Regions from separate parts of the Virgibacillus sp. Bac330 genome, predicted to be linked through region 1. Evidence: predicted binding sites of a transcription regulator. Region 1 holds the regulator's gene; the other holds the start of a gene.
The links. Region 1 encodes CtsR, which represses protease genes until heat stress. Its sites were predicted from a motif close to ATGGTCAATAAAGGTCAAACA; they were not measured.
Positions count from the first base shown of each region.

Region 2: a site for CtsR is predicted at 3,483-3,503, ahead of D9780_RS11945 (endo-alpha-N-acetylgalactosaminidase family protein). Genes of this name have one in related genera too.

Region 1 covers NZ_CP033048.1:4,071,328-4,087,350, forward strand. Annotated here, with positions in the region: rRNA gene D9780_RS18970 (16S ribosomal RNA) at 110-1,674, shown strand; rRNA gene D9780_RS18975 (23S ribosomal RNA) at 1,874-4,793, shown strand; rRNA gene rrf (5S ribosomal RNA) at 4,951-5,066, shown strand; gene D9780_RS18985 (MgtC/SapB family protein) at 5,299-5,997, shown strand; gene D9780_RS18990 (CtsR family transcriptional regulator) at 6,787-7,254, shown strand; gene D9780_RS18995 (protein-arginine kinase activator protein McsA) at 7,269-7,817, shown strand; gene D9780_RS19000 (protein-arginine kinase McsB) at 7,814-8,878, shown strand; gene clpC (ATP-dependent protease ATP-binding subunit ClpC) at 8,897-11,323, shown strand; gene radA (DNA repair protein RadA) at 12,024-13,397, shown strand; gene D9780_RS19015 (PIN/TRAM domain-containing protein) at 13,607-14,704, shown strand; gene gltX (glutamate--tRNA ligase) at 15,011-16,023, shown strand, end outside.
Region 2 covers NZ_CP033048.1:2,574,166-2,590,188, forward strand. Annotated here, with positions in the region: gene D9780_RS11945 (endo-alpha-N-acetylgalactosaminidase family protein) at 1-3,249, opposite strand, end outside; gene galE (UDP-glucose 4-epimerase GalE) at 3,857-4,846, opposite strand; gene D9780_RS11955 (SRPBCC family protein) at 5,170-5,628, shown strand; gene D9780_RS11960 (YitT family protein) at 6,016-6,888, shown strand; gene ilvA (threonine ammonia-lyase) at 6,996-7,955, opposite strand; gene leuD (3-isopropylmalate dehydratase small subunit) at 8,036-8,617, opposite strand; gene leuC (3-isopropylmalate dehydratase large subunit) at 8,652-10,064, opposite strand; gene leuB (3-isopropylmalate dehydrogenase) at 10,082-11,188, opposite strand; gene D9780_RS11985 (2-isopropylmalate synthase) at 11,205-12,755, opposite strand; gene ilvC (ketol-acid reductoisomerase) at 12,742-13,785, opposite strand; gene ilvN (acetolactate synthase small subunit) at 13,804-14,322, opposite strand; gene ilvB (acetolactate synthase large subunit) at 14,319-16,023, opposite strand, start outside.

The DNA of each region.
Region 1 (16,023 bases):
ACAACCAGTATGTCAAGGAAAAAACAAACCCTGTTTTTTCTTAAGAAATAAACTGAGAGAAATCTCAGCAGCTAAGAATGATGAAGAACGGTGTTCATCATCACAAACTTTTATGGAGAGTTTGATCTTGGCTCAGGACGAACGCTGGCGGCGTGCCTAATACATGCAAGTCGAGCGCGGGAAGCAAGCAGATCTCCTTCGGGAGTGACGCTTGTGGAACGAGCGGCGGACGGGTGAGTAACACGTGGGCAACCTACCTGTAAGACTGGGATAACTCCGGGAAACCGGGGCTAATACCGGATGAAACAAAGCGTCGCATGACGCAATGTTAAAAGGCGGCATATGCTGTCACTTACAGATGGGCCCGCGGCGCATTAGCTAGTTGGTGAGGTAAAGGCTCACCAAGGCAACGATGCGTAGCCGACCTGAGAGGGTGATCGGCCACACTGGGACTGAGACACGGCCCAGACTCCTACGGGAGGCAGCAGTAGGGAATCTTCCGCAATGGACGAAAGTCTGACGGAGCAACGCCGCGTGAGTGATGAAGGTTTTCGGATCGTAAAACTCTGTTGTTAGGGAAGAACAAGTGCCATTCGAATAGGTTGGCACCTTGACGGTACCTAACCAGAAAGCCCCGGCTAACTACGTGCCAGCAGCCGCGGTAATACGTAGGGGGCAAGCGTTGTCCGGAATTATTGGGCGTAAAGCGCGCGCAGGCGGTCCTTTAAGTCTGATGTGAAAGCCCACGGCTTAACCGTGGAGGGCCATTGGAAACTGGAGGACTTGAGTACAGAAGAGGAGAGTGGAATTCCACGTGTAGCGGTGAAATGCGTAGAGATGTGGAGGAACACCAGTGGCGAAGGCGACTCTCTGGTCTGTAACTGACGCTGAGGTGCGAAAGCGTGGGTAGCGAACAGGATTAGATACCCTGGTAGTCCACGCCGTAAACGATGAGTGCTAGGTGTTAGGGGGTTTCCGCCCCTTAGTGCTGAAGTTAACGCATTAAGCACTCCGCCTGGGGAGTACGGCCGCAAGGCTGAAACTCAAAAGAATTGACGGGGACCCGCACAAGCGGTGGAGCATGTGGTTTAATTCGAAGCAACGCGAAGAACCTTACCAGGTCTTGACATCCTCTGACACCCCTAGAGATAGGGCATTCCCTTCGGGGACAGAGTGACAGGTGGTGCATGGTTGTCGTCAGCTCGTGTCGTGAGATGTTGGGTTAAGTCCCGCAACGAGCGCAACCCTTGATCTTAGTTGCCAGCATTTAGTTGGGCACTCTAAGGTGACTGCCGGTGACAAACCGGAGGAAGGTGGGGATGACGTCAAATCATCATGCCCCTTATGACCTGGGCTACACACGTGCTACAATGGATGGAACAAAGGGCAGCGAAGCCGCGAGGCCAAGCAAATCCCATAAAACCATTCTCAGTTCGGATTGCAGGCTGCAACTCGCCTGCATGAAGCCGGAATCGCTAGTAATCGCGGATCAGCATGCCGCGGTGAATACGTTCCCGGGTCTTGTACACACCGCCCGTCACACCACGAGAGTTGGTAACACCCGAAGTCGGTGAGGTAACCTTTTGGAGCCAGCCGCCGAAGGTGGGACCAATGATTGGGGTGAAGTCGTAACAAGGTAGCCGTATCGGAAGGTGCGGCTGGATCACCTCCTTTCTAAGGATTATACGGAAACATACTTGGTTGTTTGGTTCAGTTTTGAGAGAGTAAATCTCTTGATAGGATGCAAGTATCTTCATAATAAGATTTGACATCCTTTTATAGATTGTACCTTGAAAACTAAATAAGAGTAACAACGACATCAAACCAAAAGCTGAAAAGCAATATGCTTATTCATAGATAAAATTGTAAGATTAGTTAAGTGAATAAGGGCGCACGGTGGATGCCTTGGCACTAGGAGCCGAAGAAGGACGGGACTAACACCGATATGTCCTGGGGAGTCGTAAGTAGACATCGATCCAGGAATTTCCGAATGGGGGAACCCGCTGCTCGTAATGGAGCAGTACTTCTATCTGAATTCATAGGGTAGAAGAGGCATACCCGGGGAACTGAAACATCTCAGTACCCGGAGGAAGAGAAAGCAAACGCGATTTCCCAAGTAGCGGCGAGCGAAACGGAATTAGCCCAAACCAGAAGGCTTGCCTTCTGGGGTTGTAGGACACTCCATTGGAGTTATCAAGAGATTCTTTAGATGAAGCGATCTGGAAAGGTCGGCCAAAGAAGGTAACAGCCCTGTAATCGAAAAAGAATCTCCTCCGGAGTGGATCCTGAGTACGGCGGAACACGAGGAATTCCGTCGGAATCCGGGAGGACCATCTCCCAAGGCTAAATACTCCCTAGTGACCGATAGTGAACCAGTACCGTGAGGGAAAGGTGAAAAGCACCCCGGAAGGGGAGTGAAATAGAACCTGAAACCGTGTGCCTACAAGTAGTCGAAGCCCGTTAATGGGTGACGGCGTACCTTTTGTAGAATGGACCGGCGAGTTACGATCGTATGCAAGGTTAAGTGGAAAACACGGAGCCGTAGCGAAAGCGAGTCTGAATAGGGCGAATATAGTATGCGGTCGTAGACCCGAAACCGTGTGATCTACCCATGTCCAGGGTGAAGGTCAGGTAACACTGACTGGAGGCCCGAACCCACGTATGTTGAAAAATGCGGGGATGAGGTGTGGGTAGGGGTGAAATGCCAATCGAACACGGAGATAGCTGGTTCTCTCCGAAATAGCTTTAGGGCTAGCCTCAAGGAAAGAGTACTGGAGGTAGAGCACTGATTGAACTAGGGGCCCTCATCGGGTTACCGAATTCAGTCAAACTCCGAATGCCAGCTACTTATCCTTGGGAGTCAGACTATGGGTGATAAGGTTCATAGTCGAAAGGGAAACAGCCCAGACCGCCAGCTAAGGTCCCAAAGTATACGTTAAGTGGAAAAGGATGTGGAGTTGCCCAGACAACCAGGATGTTGGCTTAGAAGCAGCCACCATTTAAAGAGTGCGTAATAGCTCACTGGTCGAGTGACTCTGCGCCGAAAATGTACCGGGGCTAAACGTATCACCGAAGCTGCGGATTGTTCTTACGAACAATGGTAGGAGAGCGTTCTAAGTGCTGTGAAGTCAGATCGTGAGGACTGGTGGAGCGCTTAGAAGTGAGAATGCCGGTATGAGTAGCGAAAAAAGAGTGAGAATCTCTTTCACCGAATGCCTAAGGTTTCCTGAGGAAGGCTCGTCCTCTCAGGGTTAGTCGGGACCTAAGCCGAGGCCGAAAGGCGTAGGCGATGGACAACAGGTAGATATTCCTGTACCACCTCATGAACGTTTGAACGATGGGGGGACGCAGTAGGATAAGGAATGCGCACCGATGGACGTGTGCGCCCAAGCAGTGAGAAAGTCGGATAGGCAAATCCGTTCGACAATTTCAAGCTGTGATGGGGAGGGAAATAGAGTACCGAAGTTCCGGATTTCACACTGCCAAGAAAAGCCTCTAGTGAGTTCATAGGTGCCCGTACCGCAAACCGACACAGGTAGGCGAGGAGAGAATCCTAAGGTGAGCGGGAGAACTCTCGTTAAGGAACTCGGCAAAATGACCCCGTAACTTCGGGAGAAGGGGTGCTCCTTTAAGGAGGAGCCGCAGTGAATAGGCCCAAGCGACTGTTTAGCAAAAACACAGGTCTCTGCGAAGCCGAAAGGCGAAGTATAGGGGCTGACACCTGCCCGGTGCTGGAAGGTTAAGGGGAAGCGTTAGCACTTCGGTGCGAAGCGTAGAACCGAAGCCCCAGTAAACGGCGGCCGTAACTATAACGGTCCTAAGGTAGCGAAATTCCTTGTCGGGTAAGTTCCGACCCGCACGAAAGGTGCAACGACTTGGGCACTGTCTCAACGAGAGACCCGGTGAAATTATACTATGCGTGAAGATGCGCATTACCCGCGACAGGACGGAAAGACCCCGTGGAGCTTTACTGTAGCCTGATATTGAATGTTGGTACAGCTTGTACAGGATAGGTGGGAGCCATCGAAGCGTGAGCGCTAGCTTACGTGGAGGCAACCGTGGGATACCACCCTGGCTGTACGAACCTTCTAACCCAGGGCCGTAATCCGGTCCGGAGACAGTGTCAGGCGGGCAGTTTGACTGGGGCGGTCGCCTCCCAAAAGGTAACGGAGGCGCCCAAAGGTTCCCTCAGAATGGTTGGAAATCATTCGCAGAGTGTAAAGGCAGAAGGGAGCTTGACTGCGAGACCTACAAGTCGAGCAGGGACGAAAGTCGGGCTTAGTGATCCGGTGGTTCCGCATGGAAGGGCCATCGCTCAACGGATAAAAGCTACCCCGGGGATAACAGGCTTATCTCCCCCAAGAGTTCACATCGACGGGGAGGTTTGGCACCTCGATGTCGGCTCATCGCATCCTGGGGCTGTAGTCGGTCCCAAGGGTTGGGCTGTTCGCCCATTAAAGCGGTACGCGAGCTGGGTTCAGAACGTCGTGAGACAGTTCGGTCCCTATCCGTCGTGGGCGCAGGAGGTTTGAGAGGAGCTGTCCTTAGTACGAGAGGACCGGGATGGACACACCGCTGGTGTACCAGTTGTTCCGCCAGGAGCATAGCTGGGTAGCTACGTGTGGCAGGGATAAGTGCTGAAAGCATCTAAGCATGAAGCCCCCCTCAAGATGAGACTTCCCATCACTATAAGTGAGTAAGATCCCTCAGAGATGATGAGGTTGATAGGTTCGAGGTGGAAGCGTGGTGACACGTGGAGCTGACGAATACTAATAGATCGAGGACTTAACTAACCTTTTTGGTAGATGTACGTTGAATGATCTCTTATTTAGTTTTCAAGGTAACAAGGAAAAAATGACTTTTTTCAACAAAGATCTTGATTTTTTCACAAAAACGATTATAATAAGATTTGTGCCTCTTTGAAGCACAACATAACAGATAGCAACTTTGCCTGGTAGTAATGGCGGAGAGGTCACACCTGTTCCCATGCCGAACACAGTAGTTAAGCTCTCCAGCGCCGATGGTAGTTGGGACTTTGTCCCTGCAAGAGTAGGACGCCGCCAGGCGATTAGTAAAAAGCTGATTCATCATAAAGATGGTCAGTTTTTTTATTTTATACTGATAAGTGCTCGTAAAGATTAAAAAGGCCACGCACTTTGCGAAATGAAAAAATCAAAAATCTACTTTCAGAAGTACATTACATTATATTTAATTTGAACTTCACTAAAAATAAACCTCTACTTGTTCACATATAGATAAAATAAAATGCCATGTTTATAACAATTGGGGGGACTTAGTATGAAAGAACTAATCAATGAACTATTGGGAGATCATTTTTATGTTATTTTAACTCGTTTACTTATTGCATTATGCCTTTCTGGATTAATCGGGTTTGAAAGGGAGTTGAAAAATCATTCAGCTGGATTTCGCACCCATATTTTAGTAGGTGTTGGCTCTTGTCTAATGATGTTACTTTCTTTATTTGGATTTGAATTTTTTCTAGAGCATTACGAGAATATCCGTTTTGATCCCGCAAGAATACCTTCGTATGTGATAAGCGGAATTGGGTTTTTAGGTGCTGGTACCATCATTGTTTATGGTGGCACGATAAGAGGTTTAACGACAGCTGCATCTATTTGGACAGTTGCAGGTTTAGGGCTGGTAGTAGGTGTTGGTATGTATGGGGCAGCAGTAGTAACAACGGTAATAATATTACTGAGCCTTATATTCCTTAATAATTTTGAACGTCTATTTAAAAAAGGAAAAGTTTCCCATGTTATTCAAATAGTTACGCTCCCAGACTTGCCTGTAAATGAAGTGGTTGCAGTGTTTGACAACCATTACGTTTCTATTAAAAAAGTAGAAATATCAAAATCAGATAATAATTACCGTAATATTTTTATTAATACGGAAGGAATAGCGGATGCAAAACGTTTAACTTTATTTGATGATATTTCTCGTATTAACCAGGTTAAAAATGTTACTGAATTAAAATAAAAAGCATATCTTATAAAAATGTATTTAGATGAGAACTCCATATAGTGGAATACTCATCTTTTTTACACTATAGCAAGTAGTGACGATAATCAATTTGTTGAACTATCAGCGGAAGATTAAGTCAAATTGTTGTTTAAAAAAGGTTAGGATAGAGAAAAACAGGGGAATTGTCAATAACAAGATCTGAAAATGGGTAATACGCGTACGAATGAAATACGTTCGTATCTTTTTGAAAGTTAAGAAAGTATAAAATTTGTTGCTTTGGCGTACGGATTCAACGAAATAGCCCCGTAAGGATCCAGTGAACAGCAACTAGGCGACTTCACTTCATTGCCCTACGCTAAGTCATTATCGGTTTATTCTAAATAGGAAGGACGACTAAAGATGGCCTTGCCGGAGGGCGCCGGCATACTCCTGTTGCAGGAGCATGATTCCTAAAACTTTAGTTAAATCATTCCCGTCGCTACGTTGCCAAACGGGCGCTTGCGTCTTTGTTCTACTATAGGAAAGTTTAAAGGTTTATATTATAAGAAAAAATACGCTATTCGCCATAAGACTTGGCGACAAGCCAAGTTTTTCTAAGGATAATACTGTTTCTCGTACTAACAAGACTTTTGACGTGAAGCTCCATTCATAGAAGGTTTCTTTTATTATGTTTTTTATGAGTTATTTTTGTCTACAATAAACATAGTATTGTATTTGCATCTTCTTTAAATTCCCGTATAATAAAAGTATAGTCAAAGATAGTCAAAGTCAAAATCGTTACTCTATACAAAAGGGGGTGGGCATATGAGTAATATATCAGATATAATTGAGAGTTATTTGAAGCAAATCCTTCAATCAAAAGGGAAGAATGTAATCGAAATTAAACGAAGTGAGATAGCTGACCAATTTCAATGTGTCCCCTCACAAATTAATTATGTAATTAATACGCGCTTTACTGCTGAAAAAGGTTATATTGTGGAAAGTAAGCGTGGTGGCGGTGGTTTTATTCGAATTATGCGGGTTATTCACCAAGAAGAGTCCAAGTTAATTGATGAAATTATTGAAATGATTAATCCATCTGTATCTCAGCAAAAAGCAGTCGGTATATTAGAAAGATTACTTGAAGAAGAGTTAATTACGGAACGCGAGGCTAAGATTATGTTAAGCGCTATTGAAAGAACGACGCTTCCATTCCAATTGCCTTTACGAGATGAAATTCGTGCACGCGTATTAACATCCATGCTTACAACGCTTAAGTATCTAAATAAATAAAGGGGAGTGTGAACATGCAATGCCAAGAATGTCACAAACGTCCTGCAACCCTTCATTTCACACAAGTGATTCAAGGGCAAAAAATGGAGGTTCATGTTTGTAATGTATGTGCAAAGGAAAAAGGGTATATGAACTATTCAGAAGATGGATATTCGTTACATCATTTACTTTCTGGGTTATTTAATTTTGACACCTCGAACTTGTCAAATCCACATACGGAAAGTTATCATCAGACAAAAGACTTACAATGCCCAAAATGCGAAATGACTTTTTCACAATTTAAGCAAGTAGGAAAATTCGGTTGTGCTATATGTTATGAAACTTTTAACGATCGTTTAGATTCAATATTTCGAAGAGTTCATGCGGGGAATGTAAAGCATAATGGGAAAATTCCTAAACGACAAGGTGGAGATTTGCATAAGAAAAAACAGCTAGAAGATTTAAAACTGCATTTGAAAAAATTAATTGAGAATGAAGAATTTGAAGAAGCAGCAAAAGTTAGAGATCAAATTAAAGCTTTAAATCAAGAAGACGGTCAGGCAGAGGCAGGTGATCAATCATGACTTTGCGGCAGTTTATGAATGAAGCGATTAGCCCGTGGATGCGGAAAGACGGTCCAGATAGCGATATTGTTTTAAGTAGCCGCATTCGCCTTGCTCGAAATTTTGCTAATATACCTTATCCAATAGCTGCTGATCCAAAAGATTTAGAGGAAATAAGGAGTTTTTTTCAAGAAAAGTATGAAGGGCAAACTTATGGAGTGTATAAAGATTTAGCATTTGTATCCATTCGTGATCTATCCGCTATTGAAAAACGAGTATTAGTCGAAAAACATTTAATTAGTCCGTTGTTAGCAAAGCAATCTGAAGCTGCAGCTGTGCTTATTTCAGAAAATGAGCAAGTATCTCTTATGATCAATGAAGAAGATCATATTCGCTTGCAACTTTATTTCCCAGGCTTTCAAATAACGGAGGCTCTGCAACAAGCATTCGAATTTGATGATTGGCTAGAAGAAAAAATCAATTACGCTTTTGATGAAAAACGAGGTTACTTGACGAGTTGCCCGACGAATGTAGGAACTGGAATGCGTGCTTCTGTTATGATGCATTTGCCCGCGTTAGTTTTAACAAAACAAATCAATCGCATGATACCAGCAATTAACCAGTTAGGTCTCGTTGTACGAGGTATTTATGGCGAAGGTAGTGAAGCGCAAGGAAACATTTTTCAAATATCTAACCAGATTACGCTTGGAAAATCAGAAGAGGATATCGTTGCTGATTTGCAAAGTGTTGTAAAGCAATTAATTGAACAGGAACGTTATGCGAGACAGCGGATAATAGAGCAATCGAAAGACCAGTTGGAAGATCGAATTTTTCGTTCTTATGGTGTATTGGCATATGCAAGAATTTTAGAATCAAAAGAGGCTGCAACGTGTTTATCCAATGTAAGGTTAGGTATTGACGTAGGTTTATTGAAAAATGTATCAAGAAATATTTTAAATGAACTAATGATTTTGACTCAACCAGGATTTTTACAGCACTATGCCAAAAAAACATTAGCAGCTAGCGAACGTGACCAATTGCGAGCTTCTCTTATTCGTCAACGGTTGCAATTAGAGGAATAGATAGGAGGAAAAGAATATATGATGTCTGGACGTTTTACCGAAAGAGCACAAAAAGTTCTCGCACTCTCCCAAGAGGAGGCTGTAAGGTTAGGGCATAATAATATCGGGACAGAACATATTTTACTAGGGCTTGTCCGTGAAGGAGAAGGTATTGCTGCAAAAGCATTACAATCACTTGGGTTAGAAATATCAAAAATTCAAGAAGAAGTGGAAAAGCTGATTGGCGTAGGGAAACAGCCAATGCAGACAATTCACTATACACCACGTGCAAAAAAAGTGGTAGAACTTTGCCAAGATGAAGCACGTAAGCTTGGACATTCGTATGTTGGTACAGAGCACATACTATTAGGGCTTATCCGCGAGGGAGAGGGCGTTGCTGCTAGGGTTTTAAATAATTTAGGGGTTAGCCTAAACAAGGCTCGACAGCAAGTTTTACAGCTTTTAGGTAGTAATGAATCGCAAACAAATCGTCAGGGACGTGCGCAACAATCCAATGCGAATACCCCAACACTCGATTCCTTAGCACGTGATCTAACGGTGAGTGCAAAAGAAGGGAATATTGACCCCGTTATTGGACGTAGTAAGGAAATCGAACGGGTTATTCAAGTGTTAAGTCGCCGTACGAAGAACAACCCTGTTTTAATTGGTGAGCCGGGTGTAGGAAAAACAGCGGTTGCAGAAGGGCTTGCACAACAAATTATTCAAAATGAAGTACCAGAAACATTACGAGATAAACGCGTGATGACGCTAGATATGGGAACGGTTGTGGCAGGAACAAAATATCGTGGTGAGTTTGAAGATCGTCTGAAAAAGGTAATGGAAGAAATTCGTCAAGCTGGTAACATTATCTTATTTATTGATGAATTGCACACTTTAATTGGCGCCGGTGGGGCAGAAGGTGCAATTGATGCGTCAAATATTTTGAAGCCATCACTTGCCCGTGGTGAGTTACAGTGTATTGGTGCTACAACATTAGATGAGTATCGTAAATATATTGAAAAAGATGCAGCGCTTGAGCGAAGATTCCAGCCTATTCAAGTTGATGAACCAACGTTGGAAGAAACGATCCAAATTTTAAAAGGCTTACGTGATCGTTACGAAGCACATCATCGTGTTACGATAACAGATGAAGCAATTGAAGCAGCTGCTAATCTATCGGATCGCTATATAACTGACCGGTTTTTACCAGATAAGGCGATTGATTTAATTGATGAAGCAGGATCGAAGGTGCGTTTAAAATCCTATACTGTACCACCAAACCTGAAGAAATTAGAACATAAGTTAGAAGAGGTTCGTAAGGAAAAGGATGCAGCTGTACAAAGTCAAGAGTTTGAAAAAGCCGCATCGCTTCGTGATTCCGAGCAACGGTTACGTGAAGAAGTAGCGGAGACGAAGACAAAATGGAAAGAAAAGCAAGGACAAACCGATACGGAGGTTACAGTAGAAGACATTGCAAGTGTTGTATCTATCTGGACAGGTGTCCCTGTAGCAAAGCTAACGAAGGATGAGAGCGATCGTTTGCTTAACATGGAGGAGACCCTTCACAATCGAGTAATCGGCCAAGAAGAAGCTGTAAATGCCGTTTCTAAAGCAATCCGTAGAGCTCGAGCAGGGTTGAAAGATCCGAAACGCCCAATTGGTTCGTTTATATTTTTAGGACCAACAGGGGTCGGGAAAACGGAATTAGCTCGTGCCTTAGCGGAAGCTATGTTTGCGGATGAAGATGCCATGATTCGAATTGATATGTCGGAGTATATGGAAAAGCATGCTACTTCTCGTTTAGTCGGCTCACCTCCTGGCTATGTCGGATATGAAGAAGGCGGTCAACTAACTGAAAAAGTCCGCAGAAAGCCGTATTCCGTTGTGCTTTTGGATGAAGTAGAAAAGGCTCACCCGGAAGTGTTTAATATCTTATTACAAGTTCTTGAAGATGGTCGTTTAACCGACTCCAAAGGTCGCGTGGTAGATTTTCGTAATACGGTATTAATTATGACATCGAATGTTGGTGCGAGCGAATTAAAGCGAAATAAATATGTTGGCTTTAATTTAGGGGAAGAAGATCATGATTATAAAAATATGAAATCAAAAGTAACGGAAGAGCTAAAAAAAGCATTTCGACCAGAATTTTTAAACCGAATCGATGAAACAATCGTTTTCCATTCCTTAGAGAAAAAACATATGAAGCAGATTGTAACGCTAATGATTCAACAACTGCAAAAACGTTTAAAAGATCAAGATATCGAGTTCTCACTAACAGATAAGGCAATTGAAAAGATTGCCAATGAAGGTTTCGATCCTGAATATGGAGCAAGACCCCTTCGTCGTTCGATTCAAAAGAATGTAGAGGATTTATTGTCTGAAGAGCTTTTAAAAGGAACAATTGAAAAAGGCCAAAAAGTAAAAATTGGTTTAAACAATAAGGGAGAATTTATTATACTTCCTTAGTCTTATCTATAAGATGATAAGTAGTAACGGAAATCGGCAGCCATGGTCATGGCCAAAAAGAAGACTTGTTATAGCCAAGTTTTTCTGACAAACAATCCTTTCGTGAGGAGGTAACTTCACGAAAGGATTGTTTATTTAGAACCAAATTGATGGAGCTTTAAGAAATGTATTTATGAAAAAGAAAAGAAGTATAAGAAACAAATATGACCTAATTTGTACTGTAGGAAAGTTTAAGATTGTAAAGTTTTACCGTATAAGAAAAACGACGGCTTATGCGTAAAGACTTGCCAATAAGTAAATTAATAAAAAAATAGATAGGTTTAGGGAAAACGTCCTGCTATGTTGCAATAATATAGATGATGAGAATCATTCTTTTAACGCCAAAATATGTTAAACTGATAAAAATAAGCAATAGAGAGCATAAAATTTTAAGGTTTATCGTATAAGAAAAACGAATGCATTTTATTTAAAAACTTGGCGATAACCAAGTTTTTCGAATAACCAAAACACTAGCTTTTACGTAAAGCGAAGCAACAAGAAGCGCTTTTCGAAAAAAGTGAAACTATTTTTAGCTTTAAGCAGTATGTAATAGGTAAGATTTGTGGCACGACTATGGAATTCCTATTCAAATTGATAGGAACCTGTAACTTTATCATTGTTAAAATCGTATATAATAGATAAGTGAAGGGGTAGTGGTAGGTTGGCGAAGCGTAAAACGAAATTTGTTTGTCAGGAATGTGGGTATGAAGTAGCAAAATGGCTTGGGAAGTGTCCCGGTTGTAACAATTGGAATACGTTTGTAGAAGAGATTGAAATTACTGGTGGGAGACAAAAGCAGTCCTTTCAAACAGGTAATAGGTCAGTAGGAAAGCCTGAAAAAATTACAGCAATTAAATCACAACAAGAACCGAGAGTGACAACAGATATGAAAGAGTTTAACCGTGTGCTCGGCGGCGGCATTGTACCAGGCTCTCTCGTTCTAGTTGGTGGGGATCCAGGTATTGGAAAGTCTACCCTATTATTGCAAATATCATCTCAATTGGCAGATAAAAGTTTGTCTGTTTTATATATTTCCGGAGAAGAATCAACGAGACAGACGAAGTTGCGTGCTGATCGTTTAGGTGTAACTTCCGACGAGTTATATGTGTTAGCAGAAACAAATTTACTTGATATAGCAAATCAAATTGAAGCAATAAAACCATCATTTGTCGTTATTGATTCTATTCAAACGGTCTATCGTGAAGAGATTACGAGTGCACCGGGCAGTGTTTCTCAAGTAAGAGAATGTACATCTGAATTAATGAAAATCGCTAAAACGAATGGAATACCCATCTTTATTGTGGGACACGTGACGAAAGAGGGGACGATTGCTGGCCCAAGACTCCTAGAGCATATGGTGGACGCTGTGCTATATTTTGAAGGGGAGCGTCATCATACGTACCGCATTTTAAGAGGTGTGAAAAATCGGTTTGGTAGTACGAATGAAATGGGCATCTTTGAGATGAAGGAGGCAGGGCTACGCGAAGTTTTAAATCCTTCAGAAATATTTTTGGAAGAACGTTCACAAGGAGCTTCGGGGTCTACCGTCGTAGCTTCTATGGAGGGAACAAGACCAGTATTGGTAGAGATACAGGCATTAATCTCTCCTACAGCGTTTGGTAACCCTCGTAGAATGGCGACAGGAGTAGATCAGAACCGTGTTCCACTACTGATGGCAGTGTTAGAAAAGCGTGTCGGTTTAATGCTGCAAAACCAAGATGCATATATTAAAGTTGCTGGTGGTGTTAGACTTGATGAACCTGCCATTGACTTAGCAATTGCTGTTAGTATTGCTTCTAGCTTCCGTGATCAACCAACAAAGCCGGAAGATATTTTTATTGGGGAAGTTGGACTGACGGGAGAGATAAGACGGGTATCTCGCATTGAACAACGTGTTCAAGAAGCTGCCAAACTAGGATTTAAACGCGTTATCTGTCCTAAAAATAATTTAGGAGGTTGGACAACGCCAAATAACATCGAAATTATCGGTGTAAACACGGTACAAGAAGCATTACAAATCGGGGTAAGTAGATAAGTTTTGTTTTTATTTCATTAGTAAGAAGTATAAATGAAAGGTTTGTAGGATAAGGGCGTTTGAAAATGCTTATTTACTCCAACGTTTAAAGGTTTGTTCAATACTTGGAAGTTTATAAACTATCATATGGAAATTATTTCATTATAAATATTATTCAAGGATTATTTTTTTTCATCTTAGGCAATAATATAAGTTAGGAGGTGGCATTGCTGATGAAAAAGATTGTGCATTTGTTTTTCATTATTTTAGGAGGAACTATAGGTTATCTTTATGTTCCTTTGTTTTTAGCTTTATTAAATATTGCCGATGCTAATTGGATGTTCTCTCCCTATATAGGAATGGCGATCGGTGCTATTATTTTCTTTCTCATATCATATTGGCTTGTCGATTATATTGTAGGGTTTTTAAAATGGATAGAGGAAGCACTTATTCGTCTACCTGCTGGTGATTTATTTTCAGGGACGTTAGGTTTGATGGCTGGTTTAATTATCGCGTATTTAATCACCATACCTTTGGGAGATCTTAATGTATTAGTTTCACAAGTTCTTCCATTATTTATAACGATTATATTAGGGTATCTAGGTTTTCAAGTCGGTTTTCGCCGTCGTGAAGATATTGTCAATTTATTTAATATGAATCGTAAGGAAAAAGAAAAGCGAAAAATCCCAGAAAGTGATGTAACAAATACAACCATACAACCTAAAGCAAAGATATTGGATACAAGTGTCATTATTGATGGACGGATCGCTGACATTTGTCAGACGAACTTCTTGGAAGGAACGGTTGTTATTCCGCAATTCGTACTTGGCGAGCTGCAACATATTGCTGATTCCTCTGATGTATTAAAGAGAAACCGTGGACGTAGAGGTTTAGACGTGTTAAATCGGATTCAGAAAGATTTGCCTGTAAAAGTGGAAATCTATGAAGGCGACTTCGAAGATATTCATGAGGTGGATAGCAAATTAATCAAATTGGCTAAAGTAATTGACGGGATCGTTGTAACCAATGACTTTAACTTGAATAAAGTTTGTGACTTGCAAAGTGTGTCTGTATTAAACATTAATGATTTGGCGAATGCTGTGAAGCCTGTTGTCTTGCCTGGGGAAGAATTAACCGTACATGTTATAAAAGATGGGAAAGAACATAATCAAGGGGTCGCTTACCTTGATGATGGAACCATGATTGTTGTGGAAGAAGGTAGAGACTATATTGGCAAAACAATCGAAGTGTTAATTACGAGTGTCTTGCAAACGTCTGCTGGACGAATGATATTTGCAAAACCAAAATTACTTGAAAAAGCTCTATAAAAAGGTATAACATATAAAGGATGAACAAAAGTGATAACAATCATTGTTATCACTTTTGTTATACGAGCAAGAACCGTATAATTTAATATAGAATTTTAAAAGCAAGCCTTAGTCATACAGGAAATATCCTGTATCACATTTTAAGTTTCTAAAACATAGGAGTATGATTCATTTTCTTTTACCTTAGGAAAGTATAAAGTCTTAAGGTTTATAGTATAAGAAAAACAACAGCGTTTTTCCGCCTAAAGAGTTGGCGGTAAGCTAAATTTATCTAATTCATGTTTAATTGTAGAAAGGGGAAGGACCATGACGAATCAGGTTCGAGTACGTTATGCACCAAGTCCAACAGGTCATTTGCATATCGGAAACGCACGTACAGCATTATTTAATTACTTATATGCGAAACATTTTAATGGAAAGATGATTATTCGCATTGAAGACACAGATGATAAACGAAACGTAGAAGGCGGCGAAGAAAGTCAGCTAAAGTTTTTAAATTGGTTAGGGGTTGAATGGGATGAAGGCGCTGATGTAGGTGGGGATTACGGTCCTTACCGTCAGATGGAACGTCTTGATATTTATCAAAAATATGTGGACGAGCTGTTAGAAAGAGGCTTAGCATACAAGTGCTATATGACAGAGGAGGAGCTTGAAGCGGAAAGAGAGCAACAGCGCGCTAACGGCCAAGTTCCAAAATATTCCGGAGCCCATCGTGATTTAACGGAAGCACAAATCGCAGCCTTTGAACAGGAAGGTCGTTTACCAAGTATCCGTATGCGAGTTCCTGAAAATAAAACATATACATTTAATGATATTGTAAGAGGCGATATTACTTTTGAATCTAGTGATTTTGGTGATTGGGTTATTGTAAAGAAAAACGGTATTCCCACGTACAACTTTGCTGTAGCTATTGATGACCATCTAATGGAAATTACACACGTATTGCGGGGAGAAGAACATATTTCCAATACTCCAAAACAATTGATGATATATGATGCATTTGGTTGGCAGCCGCCAAAATTTGGCCATATGACACTGATTCTTAATGAAGAACGGAAAAAATTAAGCAAGCGTGACCAGCATATTATTCAATTTATTGAACAGTACCATGACTTAGGCTATTTGCCAGAAGCTTTGTTTAATTTTATTACGTTACTAGGTTGGTCTCCGGTTGGGGAAGAGGAAATTTTTGATAAGCCAACTTTAATTGATATCTTTGATCCAAATCGATTATCTACGTCTGCGGCGATCTTTGACCGTCATAAATTGAAATGGATGAATAATGCGTATATAAAATCTGCAGATCTTTCAGAAGTGAT
Region 2 (16,023 bases), 1.5 Mb from region 1:
TAAGCTTTTTTGAACGATACGAATATCATCAAATTTCGTAATCCCTTCTCCAGATTCACGTTTTAAAATTAATTTAGCAGATGATTTTTTTGCTGTAAATGCTACTTGCATACGTTGCATCTTACTATTATATCCGTCATTAGTTGCATGAGAATCTGCTTTCACATAATTTTTTTGCAAGCTACGATACGTATAATTCTCTACATTTTTCTGCTTACTGCCTTCGATTTGAATACTCGCTTTTGCATCACTATTATTTTCTACGTAAACTTCTGCAACATAATCTTTTCCTGGCTCTAAATTACTCATTTTCTTCGTCACTTTAGAGTCTTTGGTTGGATTTGTAAATTGCAAATAGTAATCGCCACTGCTTAAATTCCGTTCACTACCTGTTTGATCTGTCCGTTTTACATGAACTGATTTTTTATCGCCAGAAACCTTTGTATGCTTCGTTTTCAAAGTTCCAGCATGGAAGCCTGTATCACTAACGTGGGCGTTTTCACTCCATTCTTTTACTTGCACGCCTTTCGTTTGCTTCGCTTCAATAACGTATGGTGTAGCTGGTTGAGCGTTTAAGGTAATCTGATTATTTTTAACGTTTATCTTTTGTTTTTTGGATCTACCTTGATCGGTTAATTTATACACGTATACCTTCGATGCATTTTTAAATTCATCTGGTAATTCCCAAGTCGTTTTACCACCCTCTAAATTCCAATGATATAATTTTTTTGCATCAGGTGTCGGTGTTTCAAAATCTTGTTCCACCCATGGCAATAAATAGGTGTCGCCATCTAAAACAACTTTGTCATTCAGCGTAATTATACGCTCTCTGGAATTGTCTTTTCTCGTAACTTTTACTACATCACCATTACTAGGATCCTTTAAAGTAATTTCTTTTTCTAGATTCGTTTTAGTAGGGTCACCGTCCATTGTTTCCCAATTCATGACATAATATTTTTGTAAAAATTTCGTTGGTACGTTCGTGTCAAAAGTCATGTTTATAAATTGGTCAAAGTTTTTATCGGATTGCCAGCCTTCAAATCCAGCTAACTCAAATCCACCGAGCAATGGATGATCTGCTGTGCCACCAGCTTCCGGCCAATTCAGCACCCATGAGTCTCTTTGGTGATTGCTAATAAAACGAAGCACTTCCGAATTAATCCCTTTATCAGTTGATCCACCATAATTTTTATCAGTAGCCCAATGCTGCCATGTGGAATAATTAGCAATAGCTGTGCCAAATTCCGTCGTCATTCTCCAGCCTCGATCAGCAAATTGCTCTGCTACACGGTTAGATTCCCATTGATCTTGATACCATACATCTAAATAAATAAAATCTAAATTTGGTACATTTGCCTTCAGTTCATCCAAGCGTTTCGCACGCGAGCCAGTATATAAATCTTTTAACTTATCGATGGTGTAAGACTGATCTAACCAGCCCCATCCTTTTGCTTCTGGTCCATTTATTAAATCTTCACTAAATGATTTTGCTTCCGGATAAGCTTCCTGAGCATTAATATGCACACCAAATTCTGCGTTATATTTGTTTCCTTCTGTAATTAATGCGTTTATATCTTTTATGCCACCAATACGTTCCCCAACATCGCCGTAATCTGGATGTCCACTATCATGTCCTTCATTGGCGTATCCTTTTAAGAGAACTGCTTGTCCTAGTCCATCCGTTGCTAAAGCAACCTTTTTCACATTATCAAGCGTTTTCAAAAAGGGCTGTTGCGCATGAGAGCCAAAGTTCATAGCAATTCGAGTTCCTACTGTATTGTTTACCGTTTCCGCACCTTCTACTTTTGGCAGTAAATCTCGGTATTCAATGGCTGCATCCTGCCAATTAACTTGTCCATCGTCATTTATATCTTCTGCAATAACAACTTTAACGGTAGGCGTATTAGAAGCAGGTTGATTCATAAAATCACGGTGATAGTATAAAGCATTTGAACCAATTCCCATTACTTTATTACCGTTTTCATTTTCATAACGGCTTGCTACAAGGTTTCGATAACCGTTTACTTCTGAGCTCGACCATACACCTGCACTAAGTTCATTAGTGGACAAAAACGCCGTATAATAGCCTTTTTTTGCGCCGATATCCTTCATTGTAGCATCCACTTTTACAGTAGTATCTCCCGGTTTCTTAACATCACTGCTCAAATTAGTAAGCTTGGCTTCGGCACCTTTTTGCGCATCATGCACCGAAATAAAATTTAAATCCGCAAATTCTATTGTTTCTATTTGAACATCTGTTTTCGAATCTACTTTCTGTATTTGGTAAACGACTTGGTTACCATCTACTTTTAATGAAAGCTCCATATGCACGTCTATATTTTCATATTCATCTTTTACATGTAATGAATAGATCGCTTCGTGATCACTTGCCTTTTCAAACGCCACTTCTGGATAGTAAAGCGTGTTATTTACCTTTAATCCATATACTGGCGTTTCTTGTCCATGCATCATTTTCCCGTCTACATCATATTCCACTACTCGAGGATAGACTTGATCAACAGTTACATCCATATAATCAGAGCTTAACGTTTCTAATATAGGATCTTTACTTGGTGGCGTTGGTGGAACATATTCTTTTATTTTCACATTCGAAATGTTTATATTTGCTTCACCTCGGCTCTTTTCTAAACCGAGTAACCCTGGTGAATCAACACCTTCTGTTTGTGTCCAAGCACCTATCTTGTCACCATTAATATATAGGCTTGCAGTATCATCCATAAATTTAACCCGAAGCTGATAAGTTTTATTTGCCTCTAACGCCACACTATTTGTCATGGAAGTCCACTTATTTGTCGGACCAAATACTTCCCCAAAATACTGATTATTACTATCTCCGGTTCCAACATACGTGTAAGCAGAAGTATCTTGAACTCGGTATATAAAGCCAAAACGCTTTAAATCCGTATCTGCTGTAATATCTGCCTCGAAAACTCCATTCTTTATTTTAGGCATGTTACGATAGACTATTTTGTTCTTTCCATGAGATGTTACACCATACGTAACGGAACCATCGTTGTTATACTTTAGCGTCCCATCTCCTTGTAAAACTTCAAAATCTCCTTCTTCCAGATTGGAATCTGTAATATGGACAGACTCTGATTTTTCTTCAGTTTTTGATTGCTTCTCCACTTGTACTTTTGAATCACTTACATCTGAGTTAGCATCAGATTCTTCAGCTGCAACACGAGATGGAGACATACTTGTGATTATTCCTGTCGATACGAGCATCAGTACAGTAAGAAAAATGGCTAGTCTTTTTTGCAAGCTTTTACTCAAAATAGCAACCTCCTCCAAATGTCTATGTTTTAGTACTAGTACTAAGTTAAGCCTATCCTTAATGAAGCGCTTTCACAATAAGGATGTTGTTACATTTTTTAGAGATATTGTTTTCTCTGCAGCGAAATAAGATAAAAGAACTAGCAAAACAGCTTATATAGAACAAAAGACTTACCAGTTTTTACTGTTTTATTTTCGTTGTCCATGGCGCGTCGTTGAACAGGAACAAAGGATCGGGGCGCCCGTTTAGCAACGTAGCGAGTGGAATGAATCAAGTCAACTAAAAGTTTTAGGAATCATGTTCCTGCAACAGGTATATGCCGGTGCCCTCCGGCAAGCTCGTCTTTAGTCGGCCTTCCTATTTAGAACGAATCGGTAATGACTTAGCGTAGGGCAATGGAGTGAAGCCGCCTAGTTGCTGAGCGCTTAAACCGGACGTGGCTTATTCTGTTATTTTCTTATTCCAAAGCATCTAATTTTTACATTTTCTTATCTTACAAAAAAATGTACTTGTCCAACAAAGACAAGTACACTACGCATTCAGAGTACATTCCTATATTTATTTACGATATCCATCAGGATTTCCAACGTGCCAATTCCAGGCATCCTCTATAATTTTTGTTATTAGGGTGCGCTTTGGATTCCATCCTAATATCTCTTTCGCTTTATGTGAACTTGCAATTAGTGTACTAGGATCGCCTGCACGCCGTTTGCCAATTTGGGCAGGTATTTTCTTACCAGTTACTTGTCTAGCCGTATTAATAATTTCTTTCACCGAGAACCCTTGGCTGCTTCCTAAATTGAATATATCGCTTTTTCCTCCGCGCTGTAAGTAATCTAATGCAAGTAAATGTGCATCAATCAAATCTTGCACGTGAATATAATCACGAATACATGTACCATCTTCCGTAGCATAATCATCTCCAAAAATGGTTATATGGTCTCGTTGTCCCAACGCTGTTTGTAGCACAATTGGTATTAAATGTGTCTCTGGATGATGGTCTTCCCCTATCTCGCCTGTTTCTCTTGCTCCAGCAACATTAAAATACCTTAACGATACATATGTTATTCCATGTGCTTGTTCAGTCCATTTCATCATTTTTTCCATTGTTAATTTTGTTTCGCCGTACGTATTAGTTGGATGAGTAGCCATTGTTTCTGTAATTGGAACGGCTTCTGGCTCTCCATATGTAGCAGCAGTAGATGAAAAAACGATATGTTTCACGTTATATTCAGTCATGACTTGTAGTAAAACTTGCGTGCCATACACATTATTATCAAAATATTTCAATGGATTTTCCATCGACTCACCAACCAAAGAATTGGCAGCAAAATGAATCACAGCCTCAATGGATTCTTTAGCAAAAACCATGCGTAAAAAATGAATATCACGAATATCTCCGTTATAAAATACAGCTTTCGGATGAATTGCCTCTTGATGACCTGTCTCTAAATTATCTATTACGATTACTTCTTTCCCTTGATCCATTAATTGGTATACCGCATGAGAACCTATATAACCAGCACCGCCTAATACTAATATACTCATTTTGTTGTCTCTCCTTTTTGTATGTATGGTTGTTGCAAATCACATCGTTAACAATTAGTATCATCATCTTTTGCCTTGCACACTTCATCTATTAGCATTCTTGAAGTACACGCTTTCAAGGTGAAATTAACTTTTTTCATTTCAACTATATCCTACATCGCTTATGACTTCTAAACAAGTAAATTCATCATTCACACAAAAATTAGTCACATTTTTTACATAAAACGGACCAAATAGTTACTTCTAATCCCTTATTTTTTGCATATATATCTTTTGGTGTACGTTTGAATTATAGTAAAACTACAACAAGGAGGAGTTATGCATTGCCAAACACCATTTGCGAAAGAAACATCAAGATAAATATTGATAACATGTGGTCATTTATTAGTGACCTTAATAACTGGGCACCACTGGTTCCTGGATATGAACAGCATAAAATGGTGAACCAAAAGACATCCATCTGGGTATGTGAAGGAAAAGTTGGATCGTTCCAAAAAACGGTTCAATTAACCGTAATTATTACTGAATGGAATGAACCAGAAAAAATCTCTTTCCAACTATCCAGCAGCAACCAAATGCTAACAGGGAATGGAACAGTTTGCGCCAATAAGCTTAGCGATAGAGAAACCAATTTCACTTTCTCTCTTACACTCCATGCAAAAGGATTGGCTGGAAAAATGGTAAATGGCTCATTAAGAGCATTTCTACCGAAACTAACTTCAAACTTCATAGATGCAATGATTCGTCATATGTACGGAATAAAGGCGCAAGCGCTCGTTTAGTACTAGAGCGACGGGAACGAATCAACGAAAGATTTAGGAATCCTGCCACTAAAAAAAGGTTATGTCGACGTCGGGTAGCAAGCCCATTCTTAAGTCGATCTTCCTCTTCGTGACGAATCCGACGATGACTTATTGTAGAACGATTTGGTGAAGTCGCCTAGCTGCAAGGCGATGGAGCTAGAAGTGGCTATTCGATTATTTCATTATTCACAAGCACCTCCGTTTATCATTTCCTATACTACAAAGCAGTTGCTATTGCTAATTCGTAACAAATCATTAGAAAAACTTGACACATCCCCTGTTCTAGAGAAAGTCGACAGCATATTTCCTACATGTTAGAATGATATGCGTGTTTACTTTGCTTTTTAAAGAGAGGGATTTATATACATGACGACTATCACGAAAAAAATGAATCCAACCGTACTAGCATACATACAAATTATCCTTGGTGCTACGCTAGTCGGCTTAGCTTATAATATTTTTCTATTACCTGCTAAATTGGCAGCAGGCGGCATTTCTGGTGTAAGTACCATTTTATTTGAGTTGTACGAAATCAGTCCTTCTTCCGTTCAATTTTTAATAAATATCCCCATCTTTATTATAGGATGGATAGCATTAGGTAAAGACTTCAGCTCGAAAACGCTGGTAGGTACATTTTGGGTTCCATTTATTATTTGGTTAAGTTCCGACATCCCCATTACGTTAACCAACCCTTTACTTAGTGCAATATACGGAGGGATTATCCTTGGAGTTGGATTAGGGATTGTTTATAAAGGAAATGGATCAACTGGTGGTACAGCAGCTATTGCGCAAATTGTAAAGAAATTCACCGGATTATCGAGCGGATACTCCCAATTAATGGTGGATGGAGTAGTTGTCGTTTCTTCCATTATTGTATTTAACTTGGAATTAACACTTTTTGCACTCATGTGTATTTATATCACAAGTAAAACGATCGATATTGTTCAACTACAAACCTCAGCGACAAAATTGGTGATGATTATTACGGATAATGAAGAGCGTATTCAATCCATTATTCGAACGGAATTGGATCGAGGTTTAACAAAAGTACGTTCTATTGGAGGTTATTCCGATAAAAAGAAAACAATGATTCTTTGTGTTGCAGAACAGCAAGAGGCGGTTCAATTAAAGAAGATATTGCAGCGAGAGGAAACCGATTCATTTGTCATCTTCTTGAATGCTTCCGAAATACTAGGTAGAGGTTTCTCACTTGATAAATATTATGGACAAAAACTCTAAATCATTTTTAACGTGATTCTTCGCATAGCAGCCCCCGTACCATTTTTGTTCATATGGTACGGGGGTAATTTTTGAAAACCGTTTTTATGGGGTTCCATAAACTAGCGTTATGAGTAAACAAGCTCACGGTGAGACAAACGTGCAGCTAGTTCCTGTATTTTAGGCATAGTGCTAATATCCATGTTTCCACCACTTACAATGACCCCACAATGTCGGGATTTTATTTGCTCATTATGGGTGAATAAGGCGGCAATTGCTGCAGCTCCCGCTCCTTCCATTAATGTTTTATTTCGTTCAAGCATGTAAACAATAGATGAAGCAATCGCTTCGTCAGAAACGGTTATCATATCATCCACGTATTGCCTGATTAACGGTAATGTTCGTTCACCTGGTTTTTTTACTGCAATTCCCTCAGCAATTGTTTGGACAGCATCCAGTTTTTCTGTTTCACCAGTATGGAAGCTTTTATAAATAGCAGCTGCTCCTTCTGCTTGCACCCCAATCACCTTTATATTTCGATTCACGTGCTTTGCTGCAACAGCAATACCGCTAATTAACCCTCCACCACCTACTGGAACTAATATCGTGTCAATCCGATCTTCTTGACGTAATAATTCCATTGCAACTGTTCCTTGACCAGCCATGACATCGTAATCGTCAAAGGGATGAATATATGTTGCCCCAGTACGAAGTTGATGGTCCAGAGAAGCCTCATATGCTTCTTGAAAAGTTTCTCCAGACAAAACGACTTCTGCTCCGTAATTGCGTGTCGCATTTACTTTTGCTTGTGGTGTTTTCTCTGCCATAAAAATGGTTGCTTTTGCTCCTAATTTACGAGCTGCATAGGCGACTCCTTGTGCATGATTTCCAGCAGAAGCAGTAACCACACCTTGATCTAGTTGCCGACGTTTTAATTGCATTAATTTATAGGTAGCACCTCTAAATTTAAAGGCACCTGTTTTCTGTTGGTTTTCCATTTTAAAATAAACATGTTTCCCTAAAGCTTGATTCGTTGTCTGTGATGTTAATAAAGGTGTTCGATGAACAAGCGGAGCAAGTCGCTGCAACGCATTATATACCTTTTCACCTGTTAAGCAATCCCCAATATCTCCACACTCCCTATCGAAATTAGAATTTTTCTTGATTTTTATTGCATACTTTTTTCGTATCGTGCAATTTTTTCCTCATATTGTAATGTTAAAGCTATATCGTCCCATCCGTTGATTAATTTTTGCTTATGGTATTCTGGAATTTGAAACGGATAAACCATCTCTCGGTCCATAATTTGTTGCTTTTCCAAATCTACGTCTAAAATAAGTTCCCCTCGTTCCGCTTTTTTTAACCATTGGTTTACAAGCTCTTCTTTTACTTGGATAACGATGATACCATTTTTTAAAGCATTATTATAGAAAATATCCGCAAAGCTTGGCGCTATAATAACTCGGAACCCAAAATCTAATAGTGCCCATGGAGCATGCTCTCTGGAACTACCACAACCAAAATTTTCACCTGCCACTACTATCGAGGCGTCTTCATACCGTTTATCGTTTAAGTTGAAATTTTTTCTAAGCTCTCCATCATCATCGAATCGCCAATGGTAGAAAAGATATTGCCCAAATCCAGTACGCTCAATTCGTTTTAAAAATTGCTTCGGTATAATTTGGTCCGTATCGACATTCGTTCGATTTAATGGGTATACTACACCTCTATGCCTTTGAATAGCTTCCACTGGCTACCCTCCTTCTTTTATGCATAAAAATAAGTTAAGAAGAAACTTTTGTGCTTGCATAGTCTCGAACGTCTACAAATCTCCCTTCAATCGCAGCAATAGCTGCCATTTCTGGACTAACTAGATGTGTTCTAGCACCATTTCCTTGCCTGCCTTCAAAATTACGATTGGAAGTAGAAGCACAACGTCCACCAGGAGGAACTACATCGTCATTCATAGCTAAGCACATGCTACAACCTGCATCACGCCATTCAAACCCCGCTTCTTGAAAAATTTTATCTATTCCGAGTTTCTCTGCTTGCAATTTAGTGCTAAATGAACCCGGAACAACAATGGCGCGTACTTCAGGATGGACTTTTCTCCCCTTTACAATTAATGCAGCCTTTTGTAAATCACTTAATCGTGAATTCGTGCACGAGCCAATAAATACATGATCTATATGAATAGATGAGATGGGCTGGTTCTCCGATAACCCCATATATTGAAGCGCACGCTCTACATCTTCAGGGTAATCTGTCTCCTCTAGACTTGGTGTTGATCCATTTACTGGTACACACATAGATGGATTTGTCCCCCATGTTACTTGTGGCTCTACTTCGTCACCTCGGATGTTGACATAAAGGTCATATACTGCACCTTCATCTGTAGCTAAAGCGAGCCATTGTTGCGCTTGTTCGTTAAATGCTTCTCCTTCCGGGACATGCGCCTTTCCACGTAAATAATCCACCGTTTTTTCGTCAGGGCTAATCAAACCTGCACGCGCACCAGCTTCAATGGACATATTACAAACGGTCATCCGACCTTCCATGGGAAGATTACGAATTGCTTCCCCCGTGTATTCAATAACATACCCCGTTCCAAAACGAACGCCAAATTTAGCGATGATTGCTAAAATTAAATCTTTAGCAGTTACACCTGGCCCTAAATCACCTTCCACATGGACATTTAAAGTTTTTGGCTTTTCTTGCCATATCGTTTGCGTCGCCAATACATGTTCCACTTCACTCGTACCAATTCCAAAAGCTAAGGCTCCAAACGCTCCGTGTGTGGACGTATGACTGTCCCCGCAAACAATCGTTTTTCCCGGTTGTGTTAAACCTAACTCCGGTCCAATCACATGAACAATCCCTTGATCAGGGTGGAACATATCTGCTAATGATATATGGTTTTCCTTACAATTACGCCGCAATGTTTCCATCTGCTTCCGCGAAATCGCATCTCTTATTTCCTCTCTATTTTTGGTTGGTACATTATGATCCATCGTCGCATAGGTCAAATCTGGTCGTCGTACTTTGCGATTATTCAAGCGTAAACCTTCAAACGCTTGTGGGGAAGTTACCTCATGAATTAAATGCAAATCAATATATAATAAATCTGGTTTCCCTGCTTCTTGATGCACTATATGTTGTTCCCAAATTTTTTCAATAATTGTTTTTGCTGTAGCCAATTTTTCACCCACCTTTGTTATGCATAAGAATTACAAATACATTGTGAAGCATCATTCGTAGCAAGGTTTCCTAATATGATCTCTGTCATTTGTTTTGTTCCAACGACCGTACCGTTTTTAATAGATAAATCAGGCGTATGGTAGCCTTGTTCAAGTGTTGTTTCTACAGCGTACTCTATTTCGTCAGCCTCCTGCTCCATACCAAAGGATTGACGGAGCATAGAGCTTGCAGAGAGAATCATCCCGAGTGGATTGGCAATTCCTTTGCCAGCAATATCCGGTGCTGATCCATGAACAGGTTCATAGAGACCTACGCCATCCGTTCGAACACTTGCAGAGGGAAGCATTCCTAAAGACCCCGTTAAAACAGACGCTTCATCACTTAAAATATCACCAAACATATTTTCCGTCACAATGACGTCAAATTGCTTTGGATTTGTAATGAGTTTCATTGCCGCAGCATCGACAAGCAAATGATCCACAGCAATGTCTGGGTATTGTTTGCTCTTTTCTTCCACAACCTCTCTCCACATCCTACTTGATTCTAAAACATTTGCTTTATCCACAGAAGTGACACGCTTCTTTCTCGTTCTAGCTGTTTGAAAAGCTTTATCAACGATTTGCTCTATTTCTGTTCGAGTATAATACAATGTATCAACTACTGCATTTTCCTCTGGAATACGTTTTTTCGGTTCGCCAAAATATAATCCACCTGTTAATTCACGAACAATTAAAATATTGCTTCCCGCTACTATCTCTTCCTTTAAAGGAGAGGCATGTAGTAAAGGAGTAAAAGCCTTAATTGGCCGCAAATTTGCAAATAAGCCTAACTCTTTGCGAATACCTAATAATCCTTTCTCCGGTCGCTTATCTCCAGGTAAGGCATCCCATTTCTCCCCTCCCACTGCTCCTAATAAAACGGCATCCGCTTTTTTGCATGCGTGAATCGTCGTTTCCGGTAAAGGCGATTGTTCTCCATCAATTGCAGCTCCGCCTATGAGATGTTCTGAGAAGGTAAATTGATGATTAAAATTTTCAGCAATTGCTTGTAAAACACGTACGGCGGCATCCATAATCTCTTTACCAATACCGTCACCAGGAAGAATAACAATTTGCTTATTCATACATTTCTTCTCCTTTTCACTGAGTTTTTACAACTTCTTTCTTCTCTGCATTCACCTGTTGAATAATATACCGATTGACTGCATTTAGATACGCTTGCACGGAAGCTTCCATGACGTCTTGTGCCGAACCCCGGCCATTTACAGTTTCTCCATTCACTGTAAGTTGGACGCGCGATTCCGCTAACGCATCTTTTCCACCTCCGACAGAGTTAATCTGATAATCAATTAATCTTGTCTCTTCTTCGGTTAATGACTCTAGTGTCTTATACAAAGCTTCGACACTCCCTTGTGCCGTACACGCCGTTTTCACCTTTTTACCAGACGGGGTCTTTAATTCAACAGCAGCAGTCGGAATGTTATTGGATCCATATTGTAGTTGAAACATTTCCAACGTATATTTATCCACTGTAGCAGTGTTGGTTTGAATCTCCGTTACAATGGTAAAAATATCGTCATCCGTTACCTCTTTTTTATGATCTGTTAATCGCTTAAACGCTTCAAACGCTTGCTTCATATTATCTTCTGTAACGCGCATTCCAAGTTCTTTTAATTTATCTTTAAAAGCGTGACGCCCCGAATGTTTCCCCAAAAACAGCGTATTTGCTTGAACGCCAACCAACTCAGGAGTAATGATTTCATACGTGGAAGCATGTTTTAACACACCATCCTGATGGATTCCAGATTCATGGGCAAATGCATTTCTACCAACAATTGCCTTGTTTGCTTGGATATGCATTCCTGTCAGTTTTGCCACCATATCACTCGTTCTTTTTATTTCATCAAGCTTTAAATTTGTTTGATAAGGATAAAAATCAGAACGAATCTTTAAAGCAACGGCAATCTCTTCTAAGGATGCATTTCCTGCTCGTTCACCAATACCGTTAATAGTTCCTTCAATTTGTGTCGCACCATTTTCGACAGCGGCAATAGAATTTGCAACTGCCATCCCGAGATCATTATGACAATGACATGATAGTACTGCTTTTTCAATATTAGGAACATTCATTCTAATATAATGGAACATTTCCCCATATTCCTTCGGTGTTGTGTAACCTACCGTATCTGGTAAGTTAATAACAGTCGCACCAGCATCAATGACCTTTTTAATAATTTGCGCTAAAAATTCCCAATCTGAGCGTGACGCATCTTCCGCTGACCATTGCACTTGTGAAAATGTTTGCTTTGCATATGCCACCATATCTGTTGCTGTTGTAATTACTTCTTCCGGCGTCTTTTTTAGCTTATACGTCATATGAATTGGCGACGTAGCTAGAAATATATGAATTCGCGGTTCATCTGCACCTTTTAATGCTTCCCAAGCAGTATCAATATCCGACTTGACTGTTCTTGCTAAAGCAGTAACGGACGTATTTTTTATCGTGTCGGCAATTTCCTTGACCGCTTGAAAATCGCCTTTGGACGAAGCAGGAAAACCTGCTTCAATCCGATCCATACCTAACCGTTCTAACTGTTTGGCGATTTCTAATTTTTCTAGTTTATTCAAATTGACGCCTGGTGATTGTTCTCCATCGCGCAATGTCGTATCGAATAGGTTAATTATTGACATGCACCTTCACATCCTTTTGTTTATTTTGTTTTTTCTGTAACGGCTCTGAAACAAAAGGCATTAATGCACGTAACTCCTTTCCTACTTGCTCAATTGGATGCTGGTTCTCTTTCGCATTAATTGCGTTAAATTGCGGTCGATTCGCTTGATTTTCTAAGATCCAACCTTTAGCAAAAGCTCCTGTTTGCACATCTTGCAAAATTTCTTTCATTCTAGCTTTCGTTTCTTCATTTACTACGCGTGGCCCTGATACGAAGTCCCCCCATTGGGCTGTATCAGAAATAGAATAACGCATATTTTCCAAGCCACCTTCATAGAGAAGATCAACAATTAACTTCATCTCATGCAAACATTCAAAATAGGCTACTTCTGGCTGATAACCAGCTTCCGTTAAGGTTTCAAATCCTGCTTTAATTAAACTTGTCACGCCTCCACATAATACAGCCTGCTCGCCAAAAAGATCCGTTTCTGTTTCTTCTTGAAAAGACGTTTCTAATACTCCAGCTCGAGCAGCGCCGATCCCTTGAGCATATGCTAATGCAAGTTCTTTTGCCTTTCCAGACACATCTTGATAAATGCCATAAAGCGCAGGAACTCCGGCTCCTTCTTCATACGTACGACGAACTAAATGACCAGGTCCTTTCGGTGCTACAAGAAAAACATCAACATTAGATGGCGGGACAATTTGACTAAAGTGAATATTAAATCCATGGGCAAAAGCGAGCGCATTTCCAGGTTGCAAGTTCGGTTCAATGCTCTCTGTATAAACGGTAGTTTGCATTTCATCTGGTAAAAGAATCATGACTACTTCTGCCTGTTTTACAGCATCTGCTACCGACAAGACTGTAAACCCATCCTCTTCTGCTTTTACTTGAGACTTTCCTGGTCTCAGTCCTACGACAACATCAAACCCGCTCTCTCTTAAATTCTGAGCATGTGCATGGCCTTGTGAACCATACCCAATAATAGCAATTCGTTTCTCTCTTAAAACCTCTGTGTTTACATCCTGTTCATAAAGTACTTTTGACATTTTTTATTCCTCCCTATTTTAAATCGTAAATGCATTAAGTTCTGTCACCTGTGTTGGCTGCTGTCCACGTAAGAAAGCTGTTACACCAGTTTTAGTTAGTTCTTTAATCCCATACGGCTTTAATAATGAAATAAGTGCTTCTACCTTATCTGGCCTCCCAGTTACTTGAATAGTTAAGCTGTCTCTACTCACATCAATCACAGAAGCCCGAAACGGGGCAATCATTCCTTGTATCTCTGCACGTAACTGACCACTTCCACCAACTTTAATTAATGCTAGTTCCCTCGCTACAATTGCCTTTTCTGTAATATCAGAAACTTTTAATACGTCGATTTGCTTATTTAACTGTTTTGTAAGCTGTTCTAACTTCTGATGGTCCTCAATTTCAACAACAAACGTCATTTTTGAAATACCCTCTGTTTCTGAGGCACCTACAGAAATACTCTCAATATTGAACTGTCGTCGATATAGCATTCCTGTAATTCGGTTGAGGACACCACTACGATTTTGTACGGTTGCCGTAATAATCCGCCTCATTTTCTCACCCCGATCATTTCATGAATTCCCTTACCAGGTGCGATCATTGGGTAAACAGAAGTTTGCTGTACAACACGACAGTCAACTACAACGGGACCATCGAAAGCTAACGCTTCTTGTAATACTTTTGGAACGTCTTTTTCTTTTTCAACACGCATGCCACGTACGCCATAACTATCAGCTAATTTTACAAAATCTGGATTTTCCATAAACAAGGATTCTGAATAACGTTTTTCATAAAAGCTTTCCTGCCACTGTCTTACCATGCCTAAAGCTTGATTATTGACAATAATAACTTTTACGGGCAATTTTTTCTCTTTTACGACGGATAATTCTTGAAACGTCATTTGGAATCCACCATCCCCTACAATCGAAATGACGATATCATCTGGCGCTCCCAATTGTGCGCCGATCGCTGCCGGAAATCCAAATCCCATTGTCCCTAAGCCTCCTGATGTAACCCAGCGGTTGGGCTTTTCAAACGCATAATACTGCGCTGCCCACATTTGATGCTGCCCAACGTCCGTAGTTACAATCGCTTCTCCTTTTGACAAATCATGAATTTGTTCCATCAACCATTGTGGTGAAATAAATGCTTCCGATCGATCGTACCAAAGCGGATATTGCTTTTTATACGAAGTTAATTGATCTCGCCAAGCTGATCGGTCTACAGGCTCATTAGAAGTTGCTAGTAACGCTATTAATGCTTCTTTTGCGTCTGCCACCACTGGTATTTCCGTCGAGACATTTTTACCAATTTCCGCTGGATCGATATCAATATGCGCTACTTTAGCTAAAGGAGCAAAATGCTGTAAGTTACCAGTTAAACGATCATCAAAACGAGCACCGATATTAATTAACAAATCGCATTCATAGATTGCCATGTTTGCTGTATAGCTCCCATGCATACCTGCCATACCAAGTGACAAGTCATGCGATCTTGGGAACCCTCCAAGCCCTAATAACGTATTCGCAACTGGAAGCTGAAACTTTTCTGCAAATGCGATTAATTTCTCACTTGCATTTGCAAAAATAACTCCTGCACCAGCTAAAATTAATGGACGGCTAGATTTGCTTAATGCATCCATTAGTTTCGTAATTTGCAATGGATTTGGGTTTTTATTTGGTTGATAGCCAGGAAGCGCAAAGTGATCATCGTAAACAGCATCCGATAACTCAGAAGAAATATTTTTCGGAATATCTACGACTACAGGACCTGGTCTTCCAGTAGAAGCAATATGAAAGGCTTCTTTTATAATTCTTGGTAACTCCAAAAGATTTGTTACTTGATAATTGTACTTCGTAATTGGGGTGGTAATCCCCATGACATCTGCTTCCTGAAAAGCATCGGTACCTATGACGCTGTTAGCTACTTGACCAGTAAAAACAACAATTGGCAATGAGTCCATCATGGCATCGGTAATTCCAGTAATTAAATTGGTAGCTCCTGGACCAGATGTAGCAATAACTACCCCCGGCTTCCCTGTAACTCGAGCATATCCTTCCGCCGCATGAATGGAACCCTGTTCATGACGAGAGAGAACATGCTCAAATGGTGCATTGCTGCGATAAATAGCATCATAAATCGGTAAGACCGCACCACCCGGGTAACCAAAAATTGTATCCACTTCTGCTTCTACTAAGGCATTAATTAACACATCAGCACCTGTAACTAATTCTTTTGTACTTTCCAATTCATGC